3 regions of the Mesorhizobium sp. M0227 genome follow, and region 1 is predicted to be linked to each of the others. Evidence: riboswitches for the same ligand, from Rfam matches in the RefSeq annotation. Region 1 holds a riboswitch; each other region holds the start of a gene.

Region 1 (4,504 bases):
CGCAGAACTTTGCTCCGCTGCACTCCTAGACCGAGGTCACGGCATGGATCCTAGGGTCTCCGCGACGGAGCTGCGCTCCTGCTTCGCCCTAGGATGACGAAGTTCGCAAGACTTAGGCTAATCGCCGAAGTGTGCACCTGTCAAAACCTCTCCGCGATGGAAACCGGAGCGCCAGCTCAAATCCAGCGGCGCACGCGTTTCGCGTAGTCGCGGTATTTCTTGCCGAATTTTGCCGCCAGCATCTTTTCCTCGCCTTCGATCGCCATTTTTTGCGTGGCATAGGCGGCGATGAAGGCGAGCGGCAGGAACCACACGATGCCCGAGACAAAGGCGACGCCGATCAACAGCAGGGTGTTGGCCAGATACATCGGATTGCGGGTGATGCCGAAGGGACCCGTGGTGACCAGGTGATCGGGCACAGCGTTCGGGTTCAGCGTGGTCTTGGCGCGGACCATGGTGCGGATCGCGGTGACCCAGAGCGCTGCAACGGCAAGCAGCACCACCCAGCCGGCGGCGAAAAGAATGTCGCCCAGGAGGTCACCGATCCAGGGCAGGGGATAGAGCAGGCCCAGCGCGATGCTGATGGCGATGGCGGCGGTGTAGATCAGCGGCGGCCACGGTATGAGCCCCGGCTTCGGCTGGTTCTCGGTCATTTGACCCCTTCCTCCATCAACTTGCTGTCCGTCTTGGCGGTACACATGCCGGCGAGATCGGACAGATGCGTCTTCCATTCCGCAGTCTGGTCGTTGTTGTAGAGCCGATCAAGCGTCGCCTCGCCCTCGAGCGTATCGAGCATGCAGACACAGTAGCTCGTACAGAACTCGGTGTCGCGCGACTGCTCGCAGGACAGCTGGCAGGTTTTGAGGAAATTCACCTGCGGGGTTTCGACCTGCGCCGGCATGATCTGCGAGAACAGCCAGACGCAGCCGATCAGCAATGGCTGGTGGATCAGGTAGAACGCCAGGCTGTGCCGGCCGATAAAGACCAGCGGGTTGGCCCAGCGACCGGGCGCCAATTCGGCAAGCCGGGCAAGCACGCCTGAACCGGCGGCGAGTTTCGTCACCGCGATGCCTGCAAGCACGGCGCCGAACCATGGAAACAACGGAACGTAGTCGTTGGAGCGTGGATTGTTAGCCGACAGGCCTACCCACCACAGCCATGGGTGATCGAACGCCTCGAGGCGCAGATAGACAGGCGCCGCAATGACGAGCGCGGCGACGACAAGCGTCAGCAGTGCCGGCAGCCGCAGAAAGGCGAGGCCGAGCAGGCTGGCCAGCGCGATCTCGTGCAAAATGCCGAAGAAGATGAATCCATCCGGGGTGGCGATGCGGGTGACGACCGAAATCGCGATCGCGGCTCCGGCGACCATGGCAAACCGCTTCCAGAAGCCGTTCCAGCGGATCTGTCGGCCATGGGCGAGGTACAGGCTGACGCCAACCAGGAACAGGAAGGTCGAGGCTATGCAGCGCGCGTAGATCTTCCACCAGCCGAAGGCGGTCAGGCCGGGATCGGTGTAGCCGAAGAACTCCAGATCCCAGGTGAAATGGTAGCTTGCCATGGCGATCAGCGCGATGCCGCGCACGATGTCGATGACGACGATGCGCTTTGGTCGATCCTGAACGGGTGCGGTCGGCGTTTGGATGCTCATGGTCTCGCATTCTGATTCAGCCCCGTTGGAGGACTATCACGGTTGCCCCGGACAAAAGAAGACCGGCAATCCTGCCGATAACGCCGGATCGGCCGCGGCATTGGGCCAGTGCCGGGAAGCCTTTGGCCGGCTTCGCTTTTGCCGGATGCACGTCGGTTTCCTCTTATTGGCACTGGGGTCGCCACGGCAGATTTAACCCGGTGAATCTGCTTCGGGGAAAGCAATGTCCACCCATGTGCGCCATCCGATCTGGCTGCCGGCTCTCAAGGCCGCGGACGCGCGCACCTTCGCGTCGCTCTATGCGGTCGAATCCTTCGCCCGCGCCACGGTGTCGAGCGTCATCCCGATCCAGGCCTATGAAATCCTGCACAACGAGCAGATCGTGTCGATGCTCTACACAGTCGTGGCGATGCTCGGCCTGTCGGTGACATTGTTCATGCCGATGCTGATCCGCCGCTTTGCCCGCCGCTGGGTCTACACATCAGGCGCCTGCCTGCTGGCCGTCGGCTCGCTGTTCTTCGTCACCGACACGCTTGCCGGGCAACTGGCCGGCATGCTGTGCCGGGTGATGGGCGCCAGCGCGCTGTCGATCACGCTCAACCTCTACATCATGGACCACATCCGCAAGACCGACTTCATGCAGGCCGAATCGCTGCGCATGGCGTGGTCGATGCTGGCCTGGACCGGTGGGCCGACGCTCGGCATCTTCCTCTACACGCGCTTCGGCATCTATGCCGCGCACGGTGCGGTCGCGGTGTTCGCGTTTGCCCTGCTGGCGCTGTTCTGGACCTACCGCCTCGGCGACACCCAGTCCATCCGTCCGGGCAAGACGCGCCCTGTCAATCCGCTCGCCAATATCGGCCGCTTCGTCGCGCAGCCCAGGCTCAGGCTGGCCTGGCTGATTGCCTTCGGCCGCTCCTGTTTCTGGACAACGTTCTTCGTCTACGGGCCGCTGTTCATGGTGATCACCGGCGAGGGCAAGCTGGCCGGCGGCCTGCTGGTTTCGGCCGGCAACGCGCTTTTGTTCATGGCCATCTTCTGGGGCAAGGCAGGAAAGCGCTTTGGCGGCCGCAGGACCATGACATTCGCCTATTTCGCCATGTCGGCCACGCTGCTGGCGGCAGGCTTCGTCGGCGAAACCGTGCCGCTGCTCACCGGCGCCTTCCTGCTCTGCGGCGCCTTCTTCACCATTGCGCTCGACGCGCTCGGCTCGACCGCCTTCATGCGTTCGGTGCGCTCCTATGAAAGATCGCAGATGGCGGCGGTCTACCGCACCTATCTCGACTTTTCCGAGCTGACGCCGCCGCTGGTCTATTCGGTGGTGCTGGCCTTCTTCGGCCTTGGCGCGGTGTTCGTCACGCTCGGCCTGCTGGCGGCGGTCTGCGGCTTTGTGACGTGGCGCTATCTGCCGAAATCGCTTTGACCTTCATGGCGCATTCGCAATGGCCGCCGGCGGAATTTGGTTTGCCGGAGGCGAGGATTCTGCCTATAGTCGCCGGTGTCGCCGGTTCCATTTTGGAGCCAAGAGGGAATGCGGTGCGGGCGAATTCGCCCAATGCCGTGGCTGCCCCCGCAACTGTGTGCGGTAGTCCTCTCCATATGCCACTGAAGATTTTTCTTCGGGAAGGTGGGGAAGGATGCTGATCCGCGAGCCAGGAGACCTGCCGGCGACAGGAAACTGACTTCGATGCCCTCGGGTGGAGGGCGAAAGGACAAGACATGACTACCGCTTCCGTCTCCCTCGGCGCCTCCGTCTCCTCGCAGTCGCGCTTCATGCAGCTCGCGCTTGCCGCGCTGCTCGGCATTTTCGTGATGGGCTTTGTCGGCTTCTCGCATATCGATGCCGTCCATAATGCGGCTCACGACTATCGCCATTCGATGGCGTTTCCCTGCCACTGACGAGGGGCTGACATCATGAATCTGTTTCGCAACGTCGTGTTCATCGCGGCGATCGCAGGGCTCGTGGCCGGCGTCGTCCTCGCCTGCCTGCAGGCCTATGCCACCGTGCCGCTGATCCTGAAGGCGGAAGTTTACGAACAGGCGGGCGGCGGGCATCACCATGACCATGGCGCTCCGGCCGCAACGGATAGCAATGCCATGAGCACAACTGCTCCGGCGGGAGATGCGATGAGCTCTGCTGCCCCGGCTGCGGCGGAAGCCGCTCCGGCAGACGAAGGTTGGGCGCCGGCAGACGGTTTCGAGCGTTTCGCCTTCAGCGTGCTTGCCAATATCGTCACCGGCATCGGCTTCGCCTTGATCCTGGTCGCGGTCTCCGAATTCGCCGGCGGCATCGGTGGCTGGCGCCAGGGCGTGTTCTGGGGCCTTGCCGGCTTTGCCGTGTTCACGCTGGCACCGGGCCTCGGCCTGCCGCCGGAATTGCCTGCCATGCCGGCCGCCGATCTCACCCAGCGGCAGATCTGGTGGTGGGCAACGGTGGCGGCAACCGCTGCCGGTCTCGGCCTGATCGCGTTCCGCAAGTCGCTGCCGCTGGCGATCCTTGCCGTCTTTTTGATCGTCGCACCGCATGTTGTCGGTGCACCGCAGCCCGACAGTTACGAGACGGCGATTCCGGAAGGGCTGCATCACCAGTTCGTGGTGGCGGTGACCGTGACCAACCTCGTGTTCTGGCTGGTGCTCGGCGCGGTCGTCGGTGTGGTGCGTGGCCGCTTCACCGGCACCGCGACCAGCCTGCGCGACAGCTTTGCCTGATCGCAAGACACTGACCTTCCTCATCGGCGGTGGGGGGGGGGGGGGGGGGGCGGGCCGCCCCCCAAAATAAAGAGGCAAGAAGGCCGCGCCCGCCGCACGAAGTATGAATTTAAAAAAAAAAAAACAACCCCAACCCCCCAGCGGGGA
Region 2 (4,504 bases), on a different contig from region 1:
GCCGCGACAGATGCGGGATCATCAGCCCGACGAAGCCGATGACGCCGGCGACCGAGACCAGGATCGCCGTCGAGAAGGCGGCGACGAGAAAGGTCATCCTTCGCATCCGCGCCACCGGCACGCCCAGGCTTTCGGCGGCGTTTTCGCCGGCCAGGAAAGCATCGAGCCGGCGGTGGTTCCACAGCGCGTAAGCCAGAATGGTGCCTGCTCCCAGCGCGCCCAGCCAGATATTATCCCAGCGCGCCAGGCCAAGGCCGCCCATCGTCCAGAACAGCACCGAATGAGCAGCGCGCTGGTCGCCGGCAAAGACCAGATAGTTGGTCAAGGCGGTGAACATGAAGGACACGGCAAGGCCGGCGAGGATCAGCCGCTCCGGGCCTTGGCCCCTCACCCGCGCCACCAGCAGCAGCACGACACCGGCAGCCAATATGCCGCCGGTGAAGGCCGCGACCGGCAATGTCCAGATGCCGAAACTGTCGCCGAAGACGGTGATAACGGAAACCGCACCCGCGGCGGCGCCCGACGACAGGCCGAACAGGAACGGGTCGGCAAGGTCGTTGCGGGTCACCGTCTGCAGCAGCGCACCGACGACGCCGAGACCGGCCCCGACGCAGATGGCCAGGATCGTGCGCGGCAGCCGCAGGTCGACGACGATCTTGCCGACCGGTCCTGCCACGTCGTGCCCGCTGAAGCCGATTGCGCGGCCAAGTGCTGCAACAACGTCGGTCAACGGGATCAGTGTCGAACCATAGGCGATCGACAGCAGAGCGAGAGCGGCAATCGCCGCCGCTCCCACCAGCATGGCCAGTGCAAATGCCGGATGGCGCAAGCCTGGAAATGCGTCGTGTCTGTCAGGACGCGTGCGACGCACTTCCAGGATCTTTTGTTCATGCATGTCGGTGCCCCAAAACCGCTGCGCACTTTTGGGCGACAGGCATCAAAACGCTTCCGGATGCATGGCCTTGGCGATCTTGTCGATGGCTTCGATGTTGGCCGGTCCCGGCGTCAGTTCGGCATAGCGCAGGGCGACGAAGCGCTCGTTCTTGACCGCGTCGGTCTCCTTCATCGCTGGATGCGCCTTCAGGAAATCGAGCAGCTTCCTGTAGCCGCCACCGTCCTGATAATCGAGCAGGATGAGGAATTGCGGATTGCGCGACGCCACCGTTTCCCAGTCCGTGTTGCCCCAGCTGGTGTCCATGTCGGCCATGATGTTGTCGCCGCCGGCGGCTGATATCATGGCGCTGGGGATGGCGAATTTGCCTGCGGTGAACGGCTTGTCCTCGCCGGAATCATAGAGGAAGACCCGCGTTCCCTTGGCGTCGCCGACCTTGGCGGTGATGTCGGCGAGCCGCGTCTTCCAGCCGGAGACAAGCTTCTCAGCTTCGGCCTCCTTGCCGAAGATCTTGCCCAGTTTCTCGACGTCGCCATAGAGCAGGTCCATCGAGGCGGCGGGGCGGCTCTTGTCGAGATGGACGCAGCTTTCCGTCAGCACCAGCGTCTTGATGCCGTGCGGAGCAAGCGTGTCGGGCGTCACTTCACCACCCGGCTTCATGCCGTAGTACCAGCCGGCGAAGAAAAAATCGGGCTCGACCGCGACGAGGTTTTCGAGCGTCGGATATTTCGGCGCCAGTTCCGGGATCGAACCCTGCTCGGCCTTGAACTCAGGACCCACCTTGTACCATCCGGTGATGCCGGTCAGGCCGACGATCGACGGCTGCAGTTTCAGCGCGAAAGCCATCTCGGCCATGTTGAGATCCTGGATGACGGCGCGCTTCGGCGGCGCATCGAAGGTCAGCGGCTTGCCGCAGCTGTCGACAGTTACCGGGAAGGCCAGGGCTGTCGAGGCCAGCAGCGAGAAGGCAAGCGAAAAAGCAAGGCGTTTCAAGGGTTTGCTCCTGTGGACGGGATGATCGATATGGGACGGCTTCAATCAGGATGGCGGCGCGGCACGGTTCGGAACATCGAACACCGTCAGTTCGCGGTCTTCGGTCGGATGGCGCAGACGCAGCACATCGATGCCGAAAATTTCGCGAATCAGCTTTTGGGTCAGCGCTTCGCGCGGTGCGGCGAGCGCTTGCAGACGGGCATGGTTCATCACCGCCACCCTGGTGGCGAACGGTGCCACCAGCGCCAGATCGTGCAGCACCGCGATCACCGTCATCTCGAAGCCTGCCACGAGGTCGAGCAGTTCGCCGCGGGCGCGCGGGTCGAGATGGTTGGTCGGCTCGTCGAGGAACAGGATCTTTGGCTGCTGGGCGATGGCGCGGGCCAGTTGGGCGCGCTGGCGCTCGCCGCCCGACAGCGAGCCGATGGTGCGGCCAAGCAGCGGCAGCAGGCCGGTCCGGCGCAGCGCATCGACGACAATGTCACGCTCCTCGCTCCTGCGCCGTAGCCGAGCGTGCGGGACCCGGCCCAGCTCGACATAGTCGATCACCGCCAGCCGCGGATCGGGCTGGTCGGTCTGGCCGACAACGGCGATATGCAGCGCCCGCTCGGCGGCGGAAATCCCGCCCAGCCGGCGCCCGCCGAGGTTCACCTCGCCGGAGCTCGGCCGCAGCATGCCCGACAGCATGCGCAGCAGCGTCGTCTTGCCCGCGCCGTTGGGACCGATGATGGCTAGGCGATCGCCAGCGGCCACCGAGAAGCTGACCGCCTGGACCAGATCCCGCCCATTGGCCATGGCGCAGAGGTCATGTGCTTCGAGAAGCGCTACGGTCATCGGCTGCCCGCCAGATTGCCGGGATGGCAAAGCGTGCACACGATGATGCGATGATCGATAGAGCCGTCCAACTTTCCGTCACTTTCCAAAACTGGCGACGGAAGGAAGCTGGCGAAGCGGCCGACAAGACCGGGATTCGCGTTTCCTCCCGGCACACCCCGTCCGGTCAACTCAGTGATGGCAGGTCTCCTGGCTCGCGGGTCGTTGCGCCATCCTGCCTTCCCAGCCTTGCCGGCCAGTGGCATTCACGGATTTTGCTCGCCGCTTACAGTTGCGGGGGCAGCCACGGCCTCGACCCCTGGGGATCTCACCGTGTTCCCTTTTCACCCCTCGCCTTTCGACTCGGGGACCATCACCGCTTCAGCGTAGATTTCCCCCAATCGCTTCGCAATGGATTTCTCGGACGGAGTGGTGGGCCGGCTAGGGGAAACATGCATTTCACGCTCTCGATATGTAATAACATTACGCATTTAGAGGATGCCGCCTGGCGCTGTCAAGCGAAGCCTGCCGAATTTGGCTCGTCGGCGGCAAGGGGCGCTCGACCGCTGTGCCATATCGGTGTGCGACTGTGACGGGATCGGTTCGATTGCGCGGGATGCGCAATTTCGATCAAACTGGCCGCGCCAGGAAACGGCAGGATGATCTGGCCAATGCGAGGAGCAAAATGAACCCGACCGAGAAAGCGCTGTGGTTCGTCGAAAGTCATCTGCCGGAGGCGATCTCGCTTGACGATGTCGCGCAAAGCAGCGGCGTGTCGCGTTTTCATGTGACGCGGGCTTTCGGCGCTGCCACGGGCCGCTCGGTGATGGGCTACATGCGCTCACGCCGGCTCACCGAGGCGGCGCGCAAGCTGGCCGGCGGGGCGCCCGACATTCTCTCCGTCGCGCTCGACGCCGGCTACAACTCGCATGAGGCGTTCACCCGTGCCTTCCGCGATCAGTTCGGCACCACGCCGGAACTGGTGCGCGCGCAAGGCACACTCGACAAGCTCGACCTCGTGGAGCCGATCCTGATGGACCAGTCCTTCCTCACCAATCTCGAACCACCGCGTTTCGAGACCAGCCGGCCGTTCCTGATCGCCGGCCTCGGCGAACGCTACAGCTGCGAAACCAGCGCCGCCATTCCGATGCAATGGCAGCGCTTCGGCCCCTATATCGGCAACATTCCGGGCGAGGCCGGCGACGTCGCCTATGGCGTCTGCGTCAACGGCGACGATGCCGGCAATTTCGACTACATCGCCGGCGTCGAAGTGTCTGATTTTTCCGACCTGCCGAGGGAATTCAGCCGGGTGCGGGTGCCGGCGCAGAAATATGCGGTCTTTGCCCACCGCGAACACATCTCGACCATCCGCCGCACGGTCAATACGATCTGGAACAAATGGCTGCCGGCTTCCGGCCACGAGATATCGGATGCGCCGGAATTCGAACGCTACGGCCCTGAGTTCGACCCACGCAGCGGCAATGGCGGGCTGGAGATCTGGATACCGGTGAAGGCGTAGTCGGTCAGGCCATCGGCAGCGCCGGCCAGCGATCGACTATCCCGCCGCCGGAAAACACAGCGATCGACCCGAACTGCTGCAGCACGGCTTCGCTCTGCGTCGGCCTTAGAAACGCGTAGTCGCCGGGCTTTGCGGTCGCGTCGGCGGGCAAGCCCATGAATTGCTGGTTGGAGGACAGGCCGAGCAGCCCGTTCGCCTTCATGCCTTCGGGGAAGACGGGCTCGGCCATCCACTTGCCGCCATAGAGATAGCAGCCCTTGCGCGGGAAGCGGCCGAGCGCCTGCAGC
Region 3 (4,504 bases), on a different contig from region 1:
GCGCTGCGCGTCGCCACCCGCATCGAAATCGCCAAGCTCAAGGAATCGATGCCCAACACGACCATGATCTACGTCACCCACGATCAGGTCGAGGCGATGACGCTGGCCGACCGCATCGTGGTGCTCAAGGACGGCCATATCGAGCAGGTCGGCACGCCGATGGATCTCTACAAGAAGCCCGGCAATCTGTTCGTTGCCCAGTTCATTGGCTCGCCGGCCATGAACATCCTGCCCGCGACCATCGACAAGTCAGGCAATCCGACCGTCGTCAGCCATGTCGGCGGACGCAAGGCAACCGTGCCGATCGCAACGCCGGCTTCGGCGAAGGGTGCTGCGGTGAGCTTTGGCGTGCGGCCGGAGGACCTGATCATCGCCAGCGGCGCGGACTATCTGTTCGAGGGGACGGTCGACTATGTCGAGCAGCTCGGCGAGGTGCAGCTGGTCTATGTCGACATCGGTCGCGCCGACCTGCCGCTGGTGACCAAGCTGCCCGGCAATGTCGAGGTCAAGCGTGGTTCGACGTTGCGGCTGAGCGCCAATGGCGAGGACCTGCATATCTTCGACGCTGACGGACGGTCGTTTGCCCTTCATGAGGCTGAAGCGAAGGCGGCCTGAGGCAGGACCGCGTCTTGGACGCAAAAAGAGCGGCGGGCTAGGCCCGCCGCTCTTTTGTTGAAGATCAGCTTCGGCTGTTAACGGCCGAAGAGATTCCGGTCGCTGCCCTGAGGGGCGGACTTCTCCACGTCGCCCGACGAATTGAGCAGCTTCTCGACGAGGCCACCGCTGTTGCGGACCGAGCTCGTATGCGCGCTGTCAACCGAAGTAACCGCAGGCTGATTGGCGCCATTGGAGCCAAAGTTGTCGCTGCCGGCGAACGCGCTGCCGGTGATGGCCAGAACGGCGGCGGCAGCAATAAGGATCTTGTTCATTTTAATCTCCTGAATTCTGGATTTCGCCAGGACGGCAGACACAGCTGCCGTCGCTTGCGAAATTGGCTGTTAGCGACCGAAGAGGTTACGGTCGCTGCCCTGAGCGGGCGTCTGGGCAGCCGGTTCCGAGGTCTTGGTGGAAGCCGTGTACGACTGGTCCACTGCGGCGGCAGGCTGGTTAGAGCCGTTCGAACCGTAGTTGTCGCTGCCGGCGAAAGCGCTGCCGGAGATGGCCAGAACGGCGGCGGCGGCAATGAAGATCTTGTTCATCTTAAATACTCCTGAATGTCTGAATTTCGCCAGGGCGGCGGGCGAGCCCGCCGTCGACTGGGAATCGGCTGTTAGTTGTTGCCGAAGAGGTTGCGGTCAGCACCCTGGGCAGGCGCCTGAGCAGCCGGTTCCGACTTCTTGGTCGAAGCGGTGTACGAGCTGTCGACAGCAGTGGCTGCCGCGGCGTTCGAACCGTAGTGGTCGCTACCAGCGAAGGCGCTGCCGGAAATGGCCAGAAGGGCTGCGGCAGTGAGAATGATCTTTTTCATTTTTGTACTCCAGTATCGTCTTTTTCCGTCCGTCTAGCGGCGTGTCTTGGAAATGAAATCGCGTCGTTCGGACAGCTCCGATGTGGGAGGGCAACCCCGCCTTTTCCAATCACGAAGTTGTTCCGTGTGGACCATGAATCCACACCTTGAAATTGTGCCAAGGGAACTCTACGGGTATATTTTTCTTCTTTATATCAGCATGTTAGATGTAACCACTGGATGGATCACCGACTGTTTCAGAGGCCCTGCGTTCACACCGTCCTGCACGCACCGTCAACAGAAACGAACCGTTCGGTTCGATTTTAGATCGAGCTAATAGTCACTTTTCGAAACCGTTAACCTTTTTTGACCCCGCCAAGGGATCCGATTCGGGGATATCGCTGCCGGCAAAATGGCCATCCGGGAGGTGGATTTCAGCCCGCGACGGTCTGCGGGAACGTTCGCATGCCGTGTCGCGCCGCATGGATACGATGTCGTTTTCATGCCGACGGCGCGCCCCCGATCGTGGTTAGATCATACCATCTCAGGTGCCGCTTCGTGACGACGAGGCGGAGAATTGGGAAGCCGGTCAGAATCCGGCGCTGCCCCCGCAACGGTGGTGGAGTTCAAGTCGCAACGGGAGACCACTGGGCAACTGCCTGGGAAGGTGTCGCGATGGTCCGCAAGGACAACTCCAGAGCCCGGAAACCAGCCCGAGATTGTTAGACTCGACTGATCGCGGTGGGCGGTCAAGAGGTGGATAGCGCATGTCGGCACCTAGCCGGCCTGCGTTTCAATCCTTCCTCCATCACCACCAGTTCAGTCCTTAGAAACGAGGACAGGACATGGATACCCGCAACGAGATGCTGAGGCTCCTGAAGGGGCGCCGGCAAGGCTTTTCGCTGGAGCAGCCCTTCTACACCGATCCGGACTACTTCAAGCTCGACATGGAGCTGATCTGGTATCGCGACTGGCTGTTCATCGGCCATGATTGCGAACTGCCGAAGCCGGGCAGCTACATCACCGTGCAGATCGGCGACTATCCGGTGGTCCTTGTCCGCGACCAGCACGGCAAGATCAACGCCTTCCACAATTCCTGCCGCCATCGCGGCAGCCGTGTATGCAACACGGAGAAGGGCACGGCGGCAAAGCTCGTCTGCCCCTATCACCAGTGGACCTATGAGCTGGACGGCCGCCTGCTGTTTGCCCGCCAGATGGCCGACGGTTTCGACAAGAGTGATTTCAGCCTGAAGCCGGTCGCCTGCGAGAGCGTCGGCGGCTACATCTTCATCTGCCTGGCCAAGGAACCGGCGGATTTCGCGCCGATGCGGGCGATGATCGAACCCTATCTTTTGCCGCACCGGTTGCGTGAAGCAAAGATCGCCTTCGAGAGCACGATCGTCGAGAAGGGCAACTGGAAGCTGGTCTGGGAAAACAACCGCGAGTGCTATCACTGCGCCGCCAATCACCCGGAGCTGTGCAAGACCTTCCCCGAGGCTCCGACCGTGACCGGCGTCAACGGCGCCGACAGCGACCCTGAAATGGTCGCGCACTGGGCTAGATGCGAGGCATCAGGCCTGCCGAGCAAATTCCGCATCGATCCGGCAGGGCAGTACCGCGCCACCCGCGCGCCTCTGCTGCGCGATGCCGTCAGCTACACTATGACGGGAAAACGAGCGGTCCAGAAGAACCTGTCCGACAGCGTTTCAACCGACCGCATCGGCTCCTTGCTGCTCTATCACTATCCGACGACCTGGAACCATATCCTCGGCGACCACGCCGTCACCTTCCGCGTGCTGCCGATCAGTGCCACGGAAACCGCGGTGACGACGAAATGGCTCGTCCACAAGGATGCGGTCGAAGGGGTCGACTACGACCTCGCTGAGCTCACCCATGTCTGGACCGAGACCAACGACCAGGACCGCCGCATCGTCGAGGAAAACGCCTTCGGCATCCTGTCGCCGGCCTATGAACCAGGCCCCTATTCGGAGCTGCATGAGGGCGGCGTGATCCAGTTCGTCGAATGGTACGCGTCGTTCATCGGGCCGCGCCTCGCAGAAGGCGACCGGCCAGCCTTGCGCAGCGTCGCCTAGCCCAGGGGACAAGAGGATGAATGCGATGACGGACCTTGGCCTCTATCGCCATCTCGACCAGATGACGCCCTGGAACGACAGGCTGCAGGTGCTGGAAGTGATCGGCGTCAGTGACGAAGCGCCTGACGTGAAGACCTTCACCTTCCGCTCCGACAACCAGACCTGGTTCCGCTACAAGCCGGGCCAATTCGTGACTCTGGAACTGCCGACATCGGACGGGCCGCTGATGCGCACCTATACGCTGTCCTCCTCGCCATCGCGGCCGTTCTCGATCGCGGTGACGGTGAAGGCGCAGGCGGGCAGCACCGGTACGCGCTGGATGTTCGACCATCTGACGCCGGGCTCGCACGTCAAGGCCTATGGGCCGACCGGCGACTTCTCGCTGCACAGCCACCCGGCGGCCAAATATCTGTTCATTTCGGCCGGCTCCGGCGTGACGCCGATGATGTCGATGCTGCGCTGGTTGAACGACTGCGCGCCATGGACAGATGTCGGCTTCGTCAACTGTGCGCGCCGCCCGGAAGAGATCATTTTCCGCAAGGAACTTGAGCTGCTCGGCAGCCGCATGCCCGGCCTGTCGCTCGGCTTCATGATCGAGGAGCGGTCGAGCCGCGAGGGCTGGTTCGGCCATATGGGCCGCATCGACGCGATCCGGCTGCCATTGCTGGCGCCCGATTTCCGTGAGCGCGAGATCTTCTGCTGCGGCCCCGATCCCTTCATGCGCGCCGTGCGCGGCATGCTGGACGCCGCCGGCTTCGACATGGCGAAATACCATCAGGAAAGCTTTGCGGCGCCTACCGTGGAGGAGATCCCGGCGCCGTTCTCGCCGCCGGCGGAAGACGGCGCCGCTGCTGCTGTCGAGGCCGTGACACCAATCCGGTTCTCGCTTTCCGATGTCGATGCCGAATGCGTCGCCGGCCAGACCGTGCTGCAGACGGCACGCGCCTCTGGGGTGCGGATTCCC

Evidence for each region. A riboswitch is a leader RNA that binds a small molecule or an ion and turns the genes downstream of it on or off. The one in region 1 is predicted to bind cobalamin.
Region 2: linked by a shared signal. The riboswitch ahead of NKJ00_RS10745 (ABC transporter ATP-binding protein) and the one ahead of NKJ00_RS30765 (CbtB domain-containing protein) in region 1 are both predicted to bind cobalamin.
Region 3: linked by a shared signal. The riboswitch ahead of NKJ00_RS12780 (aromatic ring-hydroxylating oxygenase subunit alpha) and the one ahead of NKJ00_RS30765 (CbtB domain-containing protein) in region 1 are both predicted to bind cobalamin.

The regions. Positions count from the first base shown of each region.
Region 1 covers NZ_JAMYSJ010000043.1:30,968-35,471, forward strand. The annotation lists gene NKJ00_RS30750 (methyltransferase family protein) at 177-653, opposite strand; gene NKJ00_RS30755 (heparan-alpha-glucosaminide N-acetyltransferase) at 650-1,648, opposite strand; gene NKJ00_RS30760 (MFS transporter) at 1,872-3,071, shown strand; cobalamin riboswitch at 3,128-3,331, shown strand; gene NKJ00_RS30765 (CbtB domain-containing protein) at 3,368-3,547, shown strand; gene NKJ00_RS30770 (CbtA family protein) at 3,563-4,357, shown strand.
Region 2 covers NZ_JAMYSJ010000006.1:80,236-84,739, reverse strand. The annotation lists gene NKJ00_RS10755 (FecCD family ABC transporter permease) at 1-802, opposite strand, end outside; gene NKJ00_RS10750 (ABC transporter substrate-binding protein) at 938-1,885, opposite strand; gene NKJ00_RS10745 (ABC transporter ATP-binding protein) at 1,931-2,719, opposite strand; cobalamin riboswitch at 2,882-3,088, opposite strand; gene NKJ00_RS10740 (AraC family transcriptional regulator) at 3,384-4,217, shown strand; gene NKJ00_RS10735 (DSD1 family PLP-dependent enzyme) at 4,222-4,504, opposite strand, start outside.
Region 3 covers NZ_JAMYSJ010000007.1:242,865-247,368, forward strand. The annotation lists gene NKJ00_RS12760 (ABC transporter ATP-binding protein) at 1-615, shown strand, start outside; gene NKJ00_RS12765 (DUF680 domain-containing protein) at 693-929, opposite strand; gene NKJ00_RS12770 (DUF680 domain-containing protein) at 999-1,199, opposite strand; gene NKJ00_RS12775 (DUF680 domain-containing protein) at 1,271-1,468, opposite strand; cobalamin riboswitch at 1,977-2,178, shown strand; gene NKJ00_RS12780 (aromatic ring-hydroxylating oxygenase subunit alpha) at 2,293-3,540, shown strand; gene NKJ00_RS12785 (FAD-binding oxidoreductase) at 3,566-4,504, shown strand, end outside.